DNA from 4 places in the Streptomyces sp. NPDC048291 genome. Region 3 is predicted to be linked to each of the others. Evidence: riboswitches for the same ligand, from Rfam matches in the RefSeq annotation. Region 3 holds a riboswitch; each other region holds the start of a gene.
What was found. A riboswitch is a leader RNA that binds a small molecule or an ion and turns the genes downstream of it on or off. The one in region 3 is predicted to bind cobalamin.
Positions count from the first base shown of each region.

Region 1: another riboswitch for cobalamin. It lies ahead of ACGF5O_RS31940 (CbtB-domain containing protein); the one in region 3 lies ahead of metE (5-methyltetrahydropteroyltriglutamate--homocysteine S-methyltransferase).
Region 2: another riboswitch for cobalamin. It lies ahead of ACGF5O_RS00960 (prenyltransferase/squalene oxidase repeat-containing protein); the one in region 3 lies ahead of metE (5-methyltetrahydropteroyltriglutamate--homocysteine S-methyltransferase).
Region 4: another riboswitch for cobalamin. It lies ahead of ACGF5O_RS03965 (cobalamin biosynthesis protein); the one in region 3 lies ahead of metE (5-methyltetrahydropteroyltriglutamate--homocysteine S-methyltransferase).

Region 1 covers NZ_JBICZC010000012.1:292,734-297,396, forward strand. Annotated here, with positions in the region: gene ACGF5O_RS31925 (NAD(P)-dependent alcohol dehydrogenase) at 1-590, shown strand, start outside; gene ACGF5O_RS31930 (hypothetical protein) at 650-775, shown strand; gene ACGF5O_RS31935 (enoyl-CoA hydratase/isomerase family protein) at 772-1,827, shown strand; cobalamin riboswitch at 1,895-2,036, shown strand; gene ACGF5O_RS31940 (CbtB-domain containing protein) at 2,073-2,294, shown strand; gene ACGF5O_RS31945 (CbtA family protein) at 2,317-3,072, shown strand; gene pgm (phosphoglucomutase (alpha-D-glucose-1,6-bisphosphate-dependent)) at 3,334-4,663, shown strand, end outside.
Region 2 covers NZ_JBICZC010000001.1:226,542-231,204, reverse strand. Annotated here, with positions in the region: gene ACGF5O_RS00975 (hypothetical protein) at 30-1,100, shown strand; gene ACGF5O_RS00970 (antibiotic biosynthesis monooxygenase family protein) at 1,188-1,562, shown strand; gene ACGF5O_RS00965 (phosphotransferase) at 1,559-2,224, opposite strand; cobalamin riboswitch at 2,279-2,409, shown strand; gene ACGF5O_RS00960 (prenyltransferase/squalene oxidase repeat-containing protein) at 2,519-3,748, shown strand; gene ACGF5O_RS00955 (SCO2322 family protein) at 3,745-4,371, shown strand.
Region 3 covers NZ_JBICZC010000005.1:49,549-54,211, forward strand. Annotated here, with positions in the region: gene ACGF5O_RS14295 (histidine phosphatase family protein) at 1-168, opposite strand, end outside; gene metE (5-methyltetrahydropteroyltriglutamate--homocysteine S-methyltransferase) at 420-2,729, opposite strand; cobalamin riboswitch at 2,900-3,120, opposite strand; gene ACGF5O_RS14305 (isocitrate lyase/phosphoenolpyruvate mutase family protein) at 3,241-4,074, shown strand; gene ACGF5O_RS14310 (dihydrolipoyl dehydrogenase family protein) at 4,112-4,663, opposite strand, start outside.
Region 4 covers NZ_JBICZC010000001.1:903,205-907,867, forward strand. Annotated here, with positions in the region: gene ACGF5O_RS03960 (cobyric acid synthase) at 1-669, opposite strand, end outside; gene ACGF5O_RS03965 (cobalamin biosynthesis protein) at 666-1,616, opposite strand; cobalamin riboswitch at 1,729-1,870, opposite strand; gene ACGF5O_RS03970 (hypothetical protein) at 2,057-2,284, opposite strand; gene ACGF5O_RS03975 (anion permease) at 2,303-3,547, opposite strand; gene ACGF5O_RS03980 (lysozyme) at 3,722-4,501, opposite strand.

The sequences.
Region 1 (4,663 bases), on a different contig from region 3:
GCTGCGGCTTCCAGACGGGCGCCGGATCGGTGGTCAACGTGCTGCGGCCCGAACCGGACTCCAGCCTGGTCGTGTTCGGGGCCGGCGGGGTCGGCCTGGCGGCGGTGATGGCCGCCGCCGCCCTCGGCACCGGCACCGTCGTCGCCGTGGACCTGGTGGAGCGCCGGCGCCGCCTCGCCGCGGAACTGGGCGCCACCCACACGCTCGACGGCGCGAGCCCGGATCTCGTCGAGCACATCAGGGACCTCACCGCGGGCGGCGCCTCGCACGCCTTCGACACCACCGGAGCGGCCCCGGTGATCCGCGCCGCCGCCCGCGCCCTGGCACCCCTGGGTTCCCTGGTCGTCGTCGGCCTCGGCGCGGCGGACCTCGGCGTCGACACGCTGGACCTCATCGGCGGCGGCAAGACGATCCGCGGCAGCATCGAGGGCGACGCGAACCCGCAGGACTTCGTCCCCCTCCTCCTGGACTGGCGGGCAGCGGGCCGCTTCCCCGCCGAACGGCTCGTCACCGCCTTCCCGTTCACGGCGATCGACGAAGCGGTCGCACGGATGAAGGAGGACGTGGTCAAACCGGTGCTGACCTTCTGACCCGCCGCCGCGACCGAGGCCCGGGACGCCCTACGACGGGTCGACAGGCCGACGGGTCGGTGAGCCGTGGACGCGACGGACGCGAGAAGATCGTCCCCGACCCACGCGTCCACCCGCTCCCGGAAGGAACCGACGAGATCATGTGCCTCATCGCGGCCCGCGGCCCGGCGGAGGTGGCCGGATGACCGGCGCCCAGGAACACGTCCTGCTGCACGTCGACGGACGGGCCGGGCACATCACGCTCAACCGGCCGAAGGCCATCAACGCGCTCTCGCACGCCATGGTGCGCCGCATCGACGAGGCGCTCACGGAGTGGGAGCACGACCCCGCCGTGCGGACCGTCGTCATCACCGGTGCGGGGGAGCGCGGCCTGTGCGCGGGCGGGGACATCCGCGCCGTCCACGACGACGCCCGGGACGGCGACGGGTCGGCGGCAGCCGCGTTCTGGCGGGACGAGTACCGGCTCAACGCCCGCATCGCCCGGTACCCGAAGCCGTACGTCGCGCTCATGGACGGCATCGTGATGGGCGGCGGCGTCGGTGTCTCGGCGCACGGCAGCGTCCGGATCGCCACCGAGCGGTCGCGGATCGCCATGCCGGAGACCGGGATCGGCTTCGTCCCCGACGTCGGCGGCACGTATCTGCTGAGCCGCGCGCCCGGCGAACTCGGCACCCATCTCGCCCTGACCGGCGCGTCGATCGGCGCCGCCGACGCCGTGCTCTGCGGACTCGCCGACCAGTACCTGCCGGCCGGCTCGGTCCCCGCGTTCGTCGCCGACCTCGCCGGCCTGCCGGTACCCGAGGCGCTCGCCCGGCGGGTACGGCAGGCGCCCGAGGGGGAGTTGGCCGGGCACCGGGAGTGGATCGACGCCTGCTACGCGGCCGGCACCGCCGAGGAGATCGTCCGGCGGCTGCTCGCGCACGGCGACCCGGCCGCGAAGGAGACCGCGGACACCCTGCTCACCAGGTCACCCACCGCCCTGAAGGTCACGCTCGCGGCGCTCCGCCGGGCCCGCGAACTCGGCTCCCTGGAACGGGTCCTGGACCAGGAGTACCGGGTCTCCTGCGCGACCCTGACGACCCATGACCTGGTGGAGGGCATCCGCGCCCAGGTCGTCGACAAGGACCGCACCCCGCACTGGTCCCCGGCCACCCTCGCCGAGGTCACCGACGCCGACGTCGACCGCTTCTTCGCCCCGCTCGGCGCACGCGAACTCGGCCTCGCCCCACCCGTCTGACCCGCCCCACCCGCCGCCCACCAGGCGCGAGACGAAGATCACGCCTGGTGACGCGGTCTTGGCCGTGCTCCTGACACGCGGTACGGTCTGTCCGATATCGACGACGGCGAGACGGAACCCGGTGGGAATCCGGAACGGTCGCGCCACTGTATGCGAGAGCCCCACAGCTGCTCGTGAGTCAGACCCGTGGCCGTCGTCCTGTGCACCACCGAGATGGGACGCGAACTCCCAGAGGAGGTCCTGCCATGGCGCAGACCGTCGCTCCGCCGACAGCCAACACCCCCGCCGTGCCCGCCAAGCTGCCGCTGTCCGCGATAGCTCCCTGGGCGGTCTTCTTCGGCATCCTGATGCTGGTCCTGCTCTACTTCGTCGGCGCCGAACAGGGCGCCACCTCCGTGTTCAGCGGCACGGACGTCCACGAGTGGGTGCACGACGCCCGCCACCTGCTCGGCTTCCCCTGCCACTGACCCGAGGGACGCCGTACCACCCATGAACTCCGCAACGGTCCGGAACCTCCTGGTGCGGGGCATGCTCGCCGGCCTGGCCGCCGGCCTGCTCGCCCTGGTCGTCGCCTACCTCCTCGGCGAGCCGAACGTCGACAAGGCGATCAGCTTCGAGGACGCCCACTCGCACGAGCACGAGATGGAGGTCGTCTCCCGCTCCCTGCAGTCCACCGCCGGCCTCGCCACCGGCGTCCTCGTCTACGGGGTCGCCTTCGGCGGCATCGCCGCCCTCGCCTACTGCTTCGCCCTCGGCCGCGTCGGCCGCTTCTCGCCACGGGCGACGGCACTGCTGCTGTCCGGCTGCGCCCTGGTCGCCGTCTACGTGGTGCCGTTCCTGAAGTACCCGGCCAACCCGCCGTCGGTGGGCGACCCGGACACCATCGGCAAGCGGACCACGCTCTACTTCCTGATGATGCTGCTCAGCGTGCTCCTCGCGGTCGCCGCCACCATCCTCGGCAAGCGGCTCCAGCCGCGGCTGGGCACCTGGTGGGCCGCCGTCCTCGCGGTGGCCGCGTTCGCCGTCGTCATCGGGCTCGCCTACCAGTTCCTGCCGGTCGTCAACGAGGTGCCCGCGGACTTCCCGGCCACCCTGCTGTGGCGGTTCCGGCTCTCGGCGCTCGCCATCCAGATGGTGCTGTGGGTCGGATTCGGCCTGCTGTTCGGCGAGTTGGCCGAGCGCGTCCTCAACCCGAAGCCGGCGAAGGCACCGACCGCCGCGCGCACGGTGCCCGCACCGCACTGACCGGCACCACGCCACACCGAACGACACGAGAGGGCCCACCGGATCCGTCCGGGGGCCCTCTCGCGTTTCCCTCGACTCCGCCCCGGCCGGCCGGCGGACCTTCGCGAACGGCGCACGCCCGCCGCGGTACGTCTGCTGTGAACCCGCCGTGAACCCGCCGTGTCTTCGGCGCGCGGCCGGTGCCGCACTCGCGCTCGGGGCCGCTGACAAGGAAAGATGGGCGGCGAGCGATCGATCAACGACTGCGGAGGAAGTGGACTCATGCCGCATGAGCGAGCGGGCCGGCCGGCGGCTCCGGAGGACCTCGTCGACGTGGCCCGGCTGGTCACGGCCTACTACGCGCTGCACCCCGACCCGTCCGACCCCGGCCAGCGGGTGGCGTTCGGCACCTCGGGACACCGCGGATCGTCGCTGACGACCGCGTTCAACGAGGACCACATCGCCGCGACCAGCCAGGCCATCTGCGAGTACCGGAGCGGCCAGGGCACCGACGGCCCGCTCTTCCTGGGCGCCGACACCCACGCCCTGTCCGAGCCGGCCAAGGTCACCGCCCTTGAGGTGTTCGCCGCCAACGGCGTGACCGTCCTCGTCGACAGCGCCGACGGCTACACTCCCACCCCCGCCGTCTCGCACGCCATCCTCACCCACAACCGGGGCCGTACCACCGGCCTCGCGGACGGCGTCGTCGTCACCCCCTCGCACAACCCGCCCGCCGACGGCGGCTTCAAGTACAACCCGCCCAGCGGCGGCCCCGCCGCCTCCGACGCCACCTCCTGGATCCAGGACCGCGCCAACCAGATCATCGCGGGCGGGATGAAGGACGTACAGCGGATCCCGTACGAGCGGGCGCTCGCCGCGCCCACCACCGGCCGGTACGACTTCATGGGCGTCTACGTCGACGACCTGCCCAGCGTCCTCGACCTCGACGCGGTCCGGGCCTCCGGGCTCCGCATCGGCGCCGACCCGCTCGGCGGCGCGTCCGTCGCCTACTGGGGGCGGATCGCCGAACGGCACAGCCTCGACCTCACCGTGGTCAACCCGTACACCGACCCCACCTGGCGGTTCATGACGCTGGACTGGGACGGCAAGATCCGCATGGACTGCTCGTCGCCGTACGCGATGGCCTCGCTCATCGAGAAGCGCGACGAGTTCCGCGTCGCCACCGGCAACGACGCCGACGCCGACCGGCACGGCATCGTCACCCGCGACGCCGGCCTGATGAACCCCAACCACTACCTCGCCGTCGCCATCTCCTACCTCTACCGCCACCGCGGGCAGTGGGCGGCGGGCGCCGGCATCGGCAAGACCCTCGTCTCCTCCTCGATGATCGACCGGGTCGCCGCCGACCTCGGCCGCCAACTCGTCGAGGTGCCGGTCGGGTTCAAGTGGTTCGTGGACGGACTGGTCAGCGGCGCCATCGGGTTCGGCGGCGAGGAGTCGGCCGGCGCCTCCTTCCTGCGCCGCGACGGCTCCGTCTGGACCACCGACAAGGACGGCATCCTGCTCGCCCTGCTGGCCTCCGAGATCACGGCCGTGACGGACAGGACCCCGTCCGAGCACTACGCCGGCCTCACCGCCCGCTTCGGCGAAC
Region 2 (4,663 bases), on a different contig from region 3:
CGCCTCCTCCCAGAAGGTGAGGCGAACCGATGCCGCAGCCCGTCCTGCTCCTCGGCGCCGGCCGCCGGCGCGCGTACGACGAGGGCGTGCTGACGCGCATCGCCTCGGCCCGCCCGGTACTGCTGGTGGACGCCGCGCCGCCCGCCTGGGCACAGCCGTGCCTGGCCGGTCACCTCGCGGCGGACCCCGGCAAAGGCGGCGCCACGGCGTCGGCGGTGGTTCGGTTCGCGGCCCGGCACCGGGTCCGCGGCGTGCTGACCTACTCGGGCGAGTACGCGGTCGCCGCCGCGAGGATCGCCGGGCAGTTGGGGCTGCCCGGCCCCTCCCTCGCCGTGGTCGCAGCCTGTACCGACCCGCCCGCCCTGCGTGCGCTGCTGGCCGGCCGTGCCGTTCCCGTCGGCGACCCCGCCGACCCCGGCGCACCCCGCGCGCCCGGCGTCCCGCCCCGTGTCTCGGCCGAGACGGTCGTCCTGGACGGCGAGATCCGGATCGCCGCCATCACCCGTACGACCCTGGGTCCGGCGCCCGCCCGGCAGCCGCTGCGGCACACCGTGCACGCCCACGACGGCCTGCTGCACAACCGCTTCCTGCGCCTGGCCGTCGACCGCACCGTGCGCGCCCTCGGCGTCGACCGGGGTGTCCTGCACATCGGCCTCGCCCTCACCGACCGCGGCCCCCGGGTCACCGACGTCGCCCCGCATCTCCCGGGCGACCTGATCCCGCTCCTCGTCAGGCGGGCCACCGGCGTCGACCTCGCCCGGGCCGCCGCCGCCCTGGCCACCGGCGAGGCCGCCGACACGACGCCCACCCGGCAGCGGACGGCCGCGGTCCAGTTCGCCTACCCCGCCGCCACCGGCCGCCTCGACCACCTGGACCTCTCCCCCGACGCGGCCCGCGAACCCGGCGCCGACCGGATGCTCCTCACCCGGCACACCGGCAGCCACGTCACCGCCGGCCCGCACGCCACCGCCGCCGACCGGCTGGCCCTGTGGGTGGCGGTCGGCGAGACCCCGGCCGACTGCGACGACGCGCTGCGCCGGATGGCCCGCCACCTGTCGGCGGGCATCGCCCCGCTCGCGAACGCGGCGAACGCGGCCTAGGGGTTTTGGTCAAGAGTTCGATCCCGTGGTCCTCCCGTTCGGGAAAGGCGCTGGATCGCCGGGCGCGTCCCGCCCTACGGTGCCGCCATGAGCAATCACCAGGAAGCGCCTGTCGCGCCCGTCGAGGCCTTTGAACCCCCTTACTACGTGGCCGTCTTCAGCACGGTGCGCACCGCGGACCAGAGCGGCTACGCGGAGACCAACGCCCGCATGGAGGACCTGGTGAAGGACGTCCCCGGGTACCTGGGGATGGACTACGCGCAGACCCCCGGCGGGCTGGGCATCACCGTCGGGTACTTCCGCGACGCCGACGCGCTCGCGCAGTGGCGGACCGATGCCGAGCACCGCGAGGCACAGAAGCGCGGGCGGGCCGAGTGGTACGAGAGCTACACCCTGCACGTGGCGAAGGTGGAGCGGAGCCACGGTTTCACGCGGGGGTCGTCCGCGGACGCGGCGCGCTAGAAGGCGACCGCCCGTATCAACCGCCCCGCCTCCCCGAGCACTTCGACCTCCGCCCGGCTCATCGCCGGATCGGCCGCCCGCCGGCGCAGGGCCTCCGCCAGCCCCTCCTCGGTCAGGCCCGCCCCGGCCGGACCGCCCGGGTCGGCGAGCAGGGCGGTCAGCAGGCCGTGGGCCAACGGGTACGCGCCCAGGGTTACCTGGGCGAGGATCACCGCGGACATGCCCCAGTCGAGTCCGGGCGGCCCGTCCTCGGCGTTGGTCCAGTCGATGACCCGGGGGCCGTCGGCGGTGAGTATCACGTTGTCCGGATGCAGGTCGAGGTGGAGGACCCGGGCGCCGGGTGCGTCCGGGTCCCGGCCTGGCAGGGCGTGCAGCCGCCGCAGCAGCGAGGCGAGCAGCGCACCGCCCTCCGCCGGGCCCGTCTCCCCCGCCAGCAGCGCCGCCAGCATGGTCGGCCCGGACAGCCGCTCCATGACCAGTTCGGTACGGGACCCGGTCGGCCGCACCCGGGGCGCCGGGTACCCGTGCTCCCGTACGTACGTCATCACCGCGCCCTCGGCGACCGCGTCCCCCCGGCCGTCCCGGTCCCGGCGCAGCACCCATGCCTCGTCGAGCTCGTACACGTCGGCCGAACGCCCCGAACCGAGCAGTCTCCCCGTCATGGCATGACCATAACGAGACGGTCTCCGCACAGCCCCCTCTCAGCTTCCCGTCGGCGGCCGGTAAGGTAGCCGGGTCGTCATCACCCGTACGGGGGGAAGCCGGTGCAATTCCGGCGCTGACCCGCAACCGTGAGCCGCACTCGTGCGGCAAGCCGGACCGCCGCGCCCGGGACGTTGATCGGCTCATGTGCGCCGGCACCCGTCGTCGCACGGCACCGTCGAGGTTTACGGAGCCGAGCCGCCGGGGTGTCCCGTGCTGCCCGGCTCCCCCGCAGGGAGAGGCACCCGCCGACCATGACCGTCCTCCGCCGCACCGCCGGGGTGCTGGCCGCCACCGCCGTCATCGGTACCGCCACACCCGCGACGACCGCACTGGCCGCCGGCACCACCTCCCCGTCGCCGTCCGCGTCGGCGGTGCTCCCGTCGGGGCTGTACGGCAGCTCGGACCCGAAGTTCGACGGCGTCTGGCGCCAGTCCCTCGCCCTGCTGGCCCAGCGCGCGGTGGGGGTGACCCCGGCCGTGAAGGCGGTGGACTGGCTGGCCGGGCAGCAGTGCGCGAACGGCGCGTTCGCCGCGTTCCGCGCCGAGCCGACGGCGGCCTGTGACGCCAAGGTGGCCGTCGACACGAACAGCACGGCCGCCGCCGTACAGGCGCTGAAGGCGGCCGGCGGGCACGACGCCGCCGCGGACAGGGCCGTGACCTGGCTGAAGGCCCAGCAGAACAAGGACAGCGGCTGGGGCTACACCCCGGGCTCGCCCAGCGACACCAACTCCACCGGCGTGGTCGTCGGCGCGCTCGCGGCGACCGGCGAGAGCGCGGACAGGTCGCCGTACGACCTCCTCGCCAAGTGGTCCCTCCCGTGCGGCCAGGACGGCGGCGGTGCCCTCGCCTACCAGCCGGACAAGCAGGGGAAGCTGGCCGCCAACGCGGACGCGACCGCGGCCGGGGTGCTCGGAGCCCTCGGCAAGGGCTTCGTGACGACGGCCGGGAAGACCCCGGCGAAGGCCCCCGCCTGCGCCGGAGCCGGTTCCGGCAAGGCCCTCACCCGGGAGGACGTGGCCCGCAACGGCGCCGCGTACCTGGCGGACGCCATGGCCAAGGCCGGCCACCTCGTCTCCGCGCTCCCCGGCGCCACGCCGCAGCCGGACTACGGCAACACCGCCGACGCGGTCGTCGCCCTCGCCGCGCAGGGCTGGACCGAGCAGGCCCGGAAGCCGTACGCCTGGCTGGCGGCGCACGCCGTGCCGTGGGCGGAGCAGAGCGGGCCCGCGGCCTACGCCGAACTGATCCTCGCCGCACACGCGATGGGCGCGGACCCGCGCGACTTCGGCGGCACGAACCTGGTGACGGCGCTGAACGCGACGGGACCGGCACCGCGGGCCGCCGCCGAGAAGCAGGCCGAGAAGCACAGCCAGGCGAAGAAGTCGGGCAACAGCGTGTGGTGGATCGTCGGCACCGGGCTCGTCGCCGGGATCGGCATCGGCTTCCTGTTCAGCGGCCGTCGCAAGCAGCAGCAGCCGTGACCGCGGTCCGCCGTGCGGTGCCGCTGCTCCTGGCCGCGCTGACGCTGTGCGCGACGGCCGCCGGGCCTGCGGTGGCCACCGGCTACCGGTACTGGTCCTTCTGGGAGCGAGACGGCGCGCGCTGGACGTACGCGACGCAGGGGCCGTCGACCGCGCGGCCCGCCGACGGTTCGGTCGAGGGCTTCCGCTTCGCGGTGAGCGAGGACTCCGCGGACGCGTCGCGCCCGCGCGGCACGGCGGACTTCGCGACGATCTGCGCGGACACGCCCGCCGCCGGGGGCCGCAAACGGGTGGGCCTGGTCGTCGACTTCGGCACGACGGCGGACGCGCCCTCGGGTGAACGGCCGCCCGCGCGGCGGACGGCGTGCGCGGTGGTGTCCGAGGACGCGACGACGGCGGAGGCGCTGGCGACGGTGGCGAAGCCGCTGCGGTACGACACGAACGCGTTGTTGTGTGCGATCGGGGGGTATCCGGCACGCGGGTGCGGGGAGAAGGTCGCGGCGGGGGCCGGGAGTTCCCCGTCGACCGGCGGCCCGTCCCTCGACCTGGCGGCCGGCGCGGGGGTGGTCGTCCTGGTGGCCGCGGGCGCCGTCTGGCAGACCCGGCGGCGCAGACATGCGTGACCACCACAGTGCGGGCGAGTGGCGGCTCCTCGCGCAGTTCCCCGCGCCCCTGAAGGGGCACGCCCCAGCCACGGACAGTCGCACCGCCGCGGGCCGGTGGGGGTTGCTCGCGCAGTTCCCCGCGCCTCTGAAGGGGCGCGTCCCAGCCGCGGGCAGTCGCACCGCCGCGGGCCGGTGGGGGCTGGGTGCGCGGTTCCCCGCGCCCCTTGCGGGGCGTTGCGGTCACCTGCTCAGGCTGCGGGCGGTCGTGCCGCCGGGGCGATGGGGGTCCCCCCGCTCAAGCGAAGCCGAG
Region 3 (4,663 bases):
GGCGGCCGTCTCCCGGCAGCGCACGCTGGGGGAGCTGACCGTCTCGCCGGCGGCCGGCAGGGACAGCGCCACCGCCTCGGGCTTCTCGATCGAGTCGCCGTCGTCGAAGCGGGCCCGTCGCAACGAGGGGGTGAAGGCGGGGGCTATGAGGATGACTCGGCAGGTCACGGGCGGACGTTCCTCCTCGGACGGACAACGGACAACGGACAACGGACAACGGACAACGGACAACGGACAACGGACGCCGACGGCGGCGGGCGCCGGACGCGCACGACAGTACGCCGTGCGGCGCCCGCGGGTCCGCCGTGCGGTACCCGCAGGACGCCGTCCGGCACCCCGCGCCAAGCCGTCCGGCACCCCGCGCCAAGCCGTCCGGCACCCCGCGCCAAACCGTCCGGCGCCGCCCCGGATGTCGTCGGCTACAGCTCCGCGCGTACCGTGCGCGCTGCCGCGACCAGGTTCTCCAGGGAGGTGCGGACCTCCGGCCAGCCGCGGGTCTTGAGGCCGCAGTCGGGGTTGACCCAGAGCCGGTCGGCGGGGATGGCCGCCAGGCCGGTCCGTACCAGGGCGGCGGCCTCCGCCGGGCTCGGCACGCGGGGGGAGTGGATGTCGTAGACCCCGGGTCCCGCCTCGCGCGGGTAGCCGTGGGCGGCCAGTTCGCGGGCGACCTGCATGTGCGAGCGGGCCGCCTCCAGGCTGATGACGTCCGCGTCGAGGTCGTCGATGGCCTGGACGATGTCGCCGAACTCGGCGTAGCACATGTGGGTGTGGACCTGCGTCTCCGGACGGACTCCGGCGGTGGTGAGCCGGAACGCCTCGGTCGCCCAGGCGAGGTAGGCGGGGCGGTCGGCGGCCCGCAGCGGCAGGGTCTCCCGGAGGGCGGGTTCGTCGACCTGGATGACGGAGGTGCCCGCCGCCTCCAGGTCGTTCACCTCGTCGCGCAGGGCGAGGGCGATCTGGCGGGCGGTGTCGCCGAGCGGCTGGTCGTCGCGGACGAAGGACCAGGCGAGCATGGTGACCGGGCCGGTGAGCATGCCCTTGACCGGGCGGGAGGTGAGGGACTGGGCGTACGACGTCCAGCGCACCGTCATCGGCTCGGGCCGGGAGATGTCGCCGGCCAGGACCGGCGGGCGTACGTACCGGGTGCCGTAGGACTGGACCCAGCCGTGCTGGGTGGCCAGGTATCCGGTGAGCTGTTCGGCGAAGTACTGGACCATGTCGTTGCGTTCGGGTTCGCCGTGCACCAGGACGTCCAGGCCCGCCTTCTCCTGGAAGGCGACCACCTCCTGGATCTCGGCCCGCACCCGGTCCTCGTAACCGGCCGTGTCGATGCGTCCGGCGCGCAGGTCGGCGCGTGCGGTGCGCAGTTCGCCGGTCTGCGGGAACGAGCCGATGGTCGTCGTGGGCAGCAACGGCAGCCGCAGGTGCGCGCGTTGGGCGGCGGAGCGTTCGGCGTACGACTGCGGGCGCCGGGCGTCGGACTCGGTGACGGCCGCGGCGCGGGCGCGCACGGCGGGGTCGCGGGTGATCGGTGAAGTCGCCCGGGAGACCAGGTCGGCGCGGTTGGCGGCGAGTTCGGCGGCGATGGTGTCGGGGCCCTGGGCGAGGCCCTTGGCGAGGGTGACGACCTCGGCCGTCTTCTGCCTCGCGAAGGACAGCCAGCGCAGGATCTGCGGCTCGATGTCCCGCTCGGCGGAGGCGTCGAGGGGGACGTGCAGGAGGGAGCAGGAGGCGGCGACGTCGACCCGGTCGGCGAGACCCAGCAGGGTGCCGAGGGTGGTGAGGGACGCCGACAGGTCGTTCACCCAGATGTTGCGGCCGTTGACCACACCGGCGACCAGCCGCTTGCCGGGCAGCCCGCCGACGGCGGCCAGGGCGTCCAGGTTGACGGCCGCCGCCTCGGTGAAGTCGAGGGCGAGCCCCTCGACCGGGGCCTTGGCCAGCACCGGCAGGGCCCCGCCGAGCCGGTCGAAGTAGGAGGCGACCAGGAGCTTCGGCCGGTCGGTGAGGGCGCCGAGGTCGCGGTAGGCACGGGTGGCGGCGTTGAGTTCGGCCGGGGTGCGGTCCTGGACCAGGGCGGGTTCGTCGAGCTGCACCCACTCGGCGCCGGCCGCCCGCAGGTCGGCGAGCACCTCGGCGTAGACCGGGAGCAGCCGGTCGAGCAGGGTGAGCGGGTCGAAGCCGGCGGGCACGCCGGGCGCCGGCTTGGCGAGCAGCAGATAGGTGACGGGGCCGACCAGTACCGGCCGGGCGGTGAGCCCGAGGGCCAGGGCCTCCGTCAGCTCGCCCACCTGCTTGGCGGAGTCCGTGGCGAAGACGGTGTCGGGACCCAACTCCGGCACCAGGTAGTGATAGTTGGTGTCGAACCACTTCGTCATCTCCAGCGGCGCGACGTCCTGCGTGCCGCGGGCCATGGCGAAGTAGCCGTCGAGCGCGTCGGCGTCGACGGCGGCCCGGTGCCGCTCGGGGACGGCGCCGACCATCACGGTGGTGTCGAGGACGTGGTCGTAGTACGAGAAGTCGCCGGTCGGCACCTCGTGGATGCCGGCCTCGGCCAGCTGCCGCCAGGTGGAGCGGCGCAGTTCGGCGGCGGAGGCCCGCAGGGCGCCGGCGGTGACCCGGCCCCTCCAGTAGCTCTCGATCGCCTTCTTCAGTTCCCGGTTCGGCCCCTGGCGGGGGTAGCCGTACACGGTGGCCCGGGCTGCCGCGGCTGCGGACTCGGTGGTCACGGAGATCTCCTTCGCGAGACGATTCCCTGAGATCCCGGCGACGGGACGAGAGCGCGAAGGGGCGACGAACCGGACGGCAACGGTCGTACGCCGTGAGGGAGTACGCGACCGTCCGTCCGATATGCACGCCGACCCGCCCACGAGGTCACCGGGATGTCCGCGCACGAGTGGTTCGCGCACGGGCAGTTGGCAGGTCTTCGGACTCGCGGGCACGCCCTCCTCCGGAGGACACCTACTGGCCGTCGCTTCCCGGACCCTGTACGTCGGATCCAGTGCGTATGACGGCGGTCGTTCCCGCTCACCGCTGCGGGGCAGTCCCGGATTCCCACCGGGTTCCCTCTTGCGACGCCCTGTCCGGCTGACAGGACGAACCAGCTGCGAGGGCCACCTTACGACGTCCGCGAGGGCCGTGTCCCCGTCGGCCCGGAGGACATGATCACGGACATCGCCCCGGACCTCGCCCGGAGCCGCTGACGCCTGATTGTCGGTGCCGGCTGACACACTGACGGACGTGGACACTGAACGCAGGGAACGGGCCGCACGCTTCGTGGAGTTGCACCGGGAGGGCTGCTTCCTGCTCCCCAACGCCTGGGACGCGGGCAGCGCCCGCGTCCTGGAGTCGGCCGGCTTCCCGGCCGTGGCCACCACCAGCGCGGGCATCGCCTTCTCCCTGGGCCGCGCAGACCACGACTACGGCGGCGGCCGGGTCGACCGCGCCACCATGGTGGGCCGGATCCGTGAGATCGCCGCCGAGGTCCGGATCCCGGTGAGCGCGGACCTGGAGGACGGGTTCGGCGAGGCGCCCGGGACCGTCGCCGAGACGATCTCGACGACCCTCGCGGCCGGGGCCGCCGGCGGCAACATCGAGGACTTCACGGGCGACCGCTCCCGCCCGCTGTACGAGCCGGAGCTCGCGGCCGACCGGATCCGCGCCGCGCGCGAGGCGGTCGACGCGGCCGGCGAGCCGTTCGTCCTGGTCGGCCGGACCGACGTGCTGCTCACCGGCGGCCCGCTCGACGAGGCGGTCCGGCGGGCCAACGCGTATCTGGCGGCGGGCGCCGACTGCGCGTTCGTGCCGGGCGCGGCGGACGCCGGGACGATCGGCAGGCTGGTGCGGGAGATCGACGGCCCGCTGAACGTGGTGATGGGCCTCACCGGAGGCGTCCTGTCCCTGGCCGACCTCCGTGAACTCGGCGTGCGCCGGGTCACGGTGGGCGGCAGCATCGCACGGGCGATGTACGCACAACTGCTCGCCGCGGCCCGCGAGCTGGCCGAGCGGGGCACCTTCACCTACGCCCGGAACCAGATCTCCCAGACGGACCTGAACGAGCTGTTCCGCAGCTGACGCACCGGGCGGTACGGCCCGCGGGGCCGGCGGGGTGTCAGCCGGCGTCCGCCTGCTGCTGCTCCTGTAGGCGCCGGTATGCGGCGACGAGGAACACCCAGATCTCGCTGACCGTGGGGAACGGCGCGACGGCGTGCCGGAGGCGTTTCAGCGGGACCTCGCCGGCGACCGCCACGGTGGCCGCGTGCAGCAGCTCGCTGACGCCGGACCCGACCATGGTCACCCCGAGCAGCACGTCCCGGTCGACGTCGACGACGAGCCGGGCGTGGCCGGTGTAGCCGTCGGCGTAGAGGTTGGCGCCCTGGGCGGCGTTGAGGTCGAGGTCGACCGTCTCGACGCGGTGCCCGGCGGCGGTCGCCTGCTCGGCGGTCAGGCCCACCGCGCCCGCCTCCGGGTCGGTGAAGAAGACCTGGGCCACGGCATGCCGGTCGGCGGTCGTGGCGTGGTCGCCCCACTCCCCGTCGTCCAGCGGCCGCCCGGCGGCCCGGGCACCGATGGCGTCCCCGGCCGTCCGTGCCTGGTACTTGCCCTGGTGGGTGAGGAGCGCGCGGTGGTTGACGTCCCCAAGGCCGTACAGCCATGCCCCGTC
Region 4 (4,663 bases), on a different contig from region 3:
GTAGGTCTGCCGCCCGGTGAGCCCGTGGAGCATGTCGAGGCCCGGCTCCAGCAGGGAGACGTCCCCGCGGAACTTGTTGACGAGGAACCCGGCGACGAGGGTCTGGTCCTCCGGCGAGAGCAGCGCGACGGTCCCGAAGAAGGAGGCGAAGACACCGCCGCGGTCGATGTCCCCGACCACGAGCACGGGCAGCCCGGCGTTCCGGGCGATCCCCATGTTCACGATGTCGGTCCGGCGCAGGTTGATCTCCGCCGGACTGCCGGCCCCCTCACAGATCACCGCGTCATACGTGCCCCGCAACTCGGCGAGACAGTCGAGCACGGTCCCGAGCAGCTTCTGCTGCCGCCCGCCGTGGTAGCCACGCGCGCTCAGCTCGCCGACCGGCTTGCCGAGCAGCACGACCTGACTGCTCTGCTCGCCGCCGGGCTTGAGCAGCACGGGGTTCATCAGCGCGGTCGGCTCCACCCGGCAGGCCTGCGCCTGCATGGCCTGCGCCCGCCCGATCTCGGCTCCTTCGCGCGTGACGAAGGAGTTGAGCGACATGTTCTGCGCCTTGAACGGCGCGACCTTCACACCCTGCCGCACCAGCCACCGGCAGATACCGGCGGTGACGACACTCTTCCCGGCGTCGGAGGTGGTACCTGCGACGAGGAGGCCTCCGTTGTTCATGACGCCCTGCCCCGGAGCGATCCGCGCAGCAGCGCCCCGGCCGCGCCCACCCCCAACGCCAGCCACCCCACCCGCCGCGACAACCACACCGCCCGCTCGATGTCCGCGACTTCCACGGCCCGCCCCTCCCCGTTCAGCACCGGCCGGTGCTCGACCCGGCCCCCGTACGACAACGTCCCCCCGAGCCGCACCCCCAACGCCCCCGCGAACGACGCCTCCACGGGCCCGGCGTTGGGACTCGGATGCTTCACGGCATCGGCCCGCCAGGCCCGTACGGCCCCCCGCGGGTCGTCCCCGGCCGCCGCGGCCAGTACGGCGGTGAGCCGCGCCCCCGGCCAGCCGGCCACGTCGTCCAGCCGCGCGGAGGCCCACCCGTACCGCCGGTACCGGGCCGACCTGTGACCCACCATCGCGTCCAGGGTGTTGACGGCCCGGAACCCCACCAGCCCGGGGACGCCGGCCACGGCTCCCCACACCAGCGCGCCCACGACCGCGTCGCTCGTGTTCTCGGCGACGGACTCCACGACCGCCCGCGCGATCCCGTCGGCGTCCAGGGCCTGCGGATCCCGTCCGCACAGATGCGGCAGCCGGGCGCGGGCCGCCTCGACGTCGCCGGCCTCCAGGGCCCGCCCGATGCCACGGGCCTCGCGCGCGAGCGAAGTACCCCCGACCACGGCCCAGGTGGCAGCGGCGGTGAGAGCGACGGACGCGGCGGCGGACGGCCGTACGACCCGCTGGGCCACGGCGCCCAGCGCCACGGCGCCGCCGGCGCACACCGCGGTGTGCAGCGCGCCCCACCCGCGGTGGTCCCGCCACAGCACCCGCTCCACGGCTCCGGCCGCCCGTCCGAACACGGCGACCGGATGCCCTCGGCGAGGATCGCCGAGCAGCAGATCACCGAGTAGGCCGGCGGCGGCGCCGTACGCGAAGACGCGATCGGCACCCATCGGCTCAGCCGGCCGAGGGGTCGGCGACGGGGTCGGGGACGGGCCGGGTACTCGACCTCGATCGGCAGCCGCGCATGGCGTTATGTCCTCACTCAGGGTGTCCACGCCCTGGTTCGACGAGACCGGCGGTGGGAGTTCCTGGCTTCCGGGGGATTGCTACCCCGGTGACAGTGGCGGGACCGCGCCGGATTCACACCGGCTTCCTCCCTTGCCGCCGTACATGGCTCCGGAAGTCCACCACGCCCCCGGAAGACCCGTCAACTTGCCTTTGACCTGCGAGGGGAGTGTGTGGGAAGGCCCACACCGGTTGTCCGGCGGGGCCTGTGGGGCATGCGGAAGGCTCCTCTCCGTCCGGACGGAGAGGAGCCTTCGAGGCGCCGACGAGGCCCTTTGTGTCAGGCCCTCGTGTGTCAGGCCTGCTTGTGCCGGGCCCTCTTGTGTCAGGCCTTCGCCACGATCAGGTGGATGCCGTACGCCACGGCGGCCGCGCAGCCGGCGAAGCAGAGGTAGGCGGCGGTCACGGCCAGGGCCGCGGAGTCGCCCTGGGCGGTGGCGCGTTCGCGGGCGGAGAGGCCCTTGATGCCGAGGGTGAAGAGGGCCACCAGTCCCACGGTGGCCACGAGGCTGACGCCGAAGACGGAGCCGATGGCTGCCCAGTCGATGTTCATGTCGCTTCTTCCTCGGGGTCAGACGGTGGCGGCCGGGTCGGCCGCGGGAGCGGCCGGGGCGGGGGAGGGGATCGTGGCGGTGAGGTCCTCCGCGACCGTGGCCGTGCCCACGGGCGGCGGGGTCACGGCGGCGATCGCCGTGGTCACCACGCCGGCCGGCTCCGCGGCGGCGACGACGTTGCCGCTGTCCACGACCTCGCGGCGGGAGAGCTTCCAGATCGCGGCGCTGGAGGCCACGAGGAAGACGGCGACGACCGCCGTGCCCCAGTCGCCGAGGTCCGTCACGGACTCGGCCAGCGCGCCGACCAGCGCGGCGGCCGGGAGCGTGAGCACCCAGGCGACCATCATGCGGGTCGCGGTGGACCAGCGGACCGTCCCGCCCCTGCGGCCGAGGCCCGCGCCCATCACGGAACCGGAGACGACGTGCGTGGTGGAGAGCGAGAAGCCGAGGTGGGAGGAGGCCAGGATGGCGGTGGCCGCGCTGGTCTGGGCGGCGAAGCCCTGCTGTGGCTGGAGGTCGGTCAGGCCGGTGCCCATGGTGCGGATGATCCGCCAGCCGCCGATGTAGGTGCCGAGCGCGATGGCGAGGCCGGCGGAGAGGATGACCCAGGTGGGAGGGTTCGAGCCGGGAGCGATGGAACCGCCCGCGATCAGCGCGAGGGTGATGATGCCCATCGTCTTCTGCGCGTCGTTGGTGCCGTGCGCGAGCGAGACCAGGCCGGCGGAGGCGATCTGGCCGGCACGGTAGCCCTTGCGGGTGGCCTCGTCCTCGGCGTTCTTCGAGAGCCTGTAGGAGAGGCGCGTGGAGAGCGCCGCCGCGAGGCCCGCGACGACGGGGGCGGCGACCGCCGGCAGCAGGACCTTGGTGACGAGCACGTCGCCGTGGACCGCGCCGAAGCCGGCGGAGGCGACGGTGGCGCCGATCAGACCGCCCATGAGGGCGTGCGAGGAACTGGACGGCAGGCCCACCAGCCAGGTCACCAGGTTCCAGAGGATGGCGCCGACGAGGGCGGCGAAGATGACCTCGGGACGAATGCCGTTCTCGTCGACGAGACCCTTGGAGATCGTGTTGGCGACCTCCACCGACAGGAAGGCGCCCACCAGGTTGAGCGCGGCGGACATGGCCACCGCGATCTTGGGCTTGAGCGCACCGGTCGAGATGGTGGTGGCCATCGCGTTGGCGGTGTCGTGGAAACCGTTCGTGAAATCAAACGCGAGTGCGGTGATCACCACAATCGCGAGGATCAGCGAGAAGTTTTCCATTTACCCAGGCAATCTTTCGAGGTCATTGGCTGTTGGACCGTAGGCAACCTGGATGAACGGAAGGTGAACTGGGGCGGTCTTGGTGGTGTATGAGATCGATATCGGGGTGGGTGTGCGCGGAGTGGGGTGAGGCCGCCGTCCCGGTTCCGGCCCGGCGGCCCGGTCGCCGCTTGGCTACAGGCCCAGGGCGAACGCCTTCAGTCGGCCCGCCGACCCGTTGAAGAGATTCTGGTCACCCGGCAGGCTGCCGCTGTTGTCGTACTGCCAGAAGGTCCACGACGACCATCCGGCCGGCAGCGTCCCGGCGTCCGCCGAGCCGTGCCGGGCGATCCACAGCGCGTGGTCGGCGGCGAACGCGCCGCTGCCGCCGGTGCAGAGGTTCCACCAGTTCGTGGTCGTGTAGATCACCGGCCGCCGGCCCGTCTCCCGCTTCAGCTCGTCGCTGAAGGACCTGATCCACTGGACCATCCGGGAGGTGCTCAGTCCGTAGCACCTGTGCTTCTTGTCGTACGGGTTGTACTCGACGTCGAGCGCGGGCGGCAGCGTCCAGCCGTCCGCCGTCCAGGTGCCGCCGTGGCTCACGAAGTACGCGGCCTGCCGGGCGCCCGACGACTTGTCCGGCAGGGCGAAGTGGTACGCGCCCCGCCTGATCCCCGCCTGGCGTGAGCCGTTGTACTGCTGGTCGAAGTACGGGTTGCGGTAGGTGGTGGACTCGGTGGCCTTGATGTAGACGAACCTGGCGCCCTTCGTCCTGGCGCTCGGCCAGTCGACGTTCTTCTGGTGCGAGGAGACGTCGTGCCCCTTCGGCAGGCTCGCCGCGGACGCCGGTGTCCCGGTGAACGCGGTCGCGGTGCCCGCGAGGGCGAGCGCCGCCACGGCCGCCGCGAGGGCGCGGGCGTGGCGGCGGCGCCGGCGGTGGCGGTCGTGGGACGGCGGAATACGGTCACGGGCCATGTTTCCCCCCGGAATGGCGACGTGTACGAAAAATCGTCCAGAGATTATTGGAAGATCGGCGTATCCTCGGCGATCTTCGGCCAAGCCTGGAAATGGAACTCTTTGCGGTGGTTTGCGCTCTACAGGATTCGGGACGTCCGGCCTAAAGTGCCCAGCCGTGCA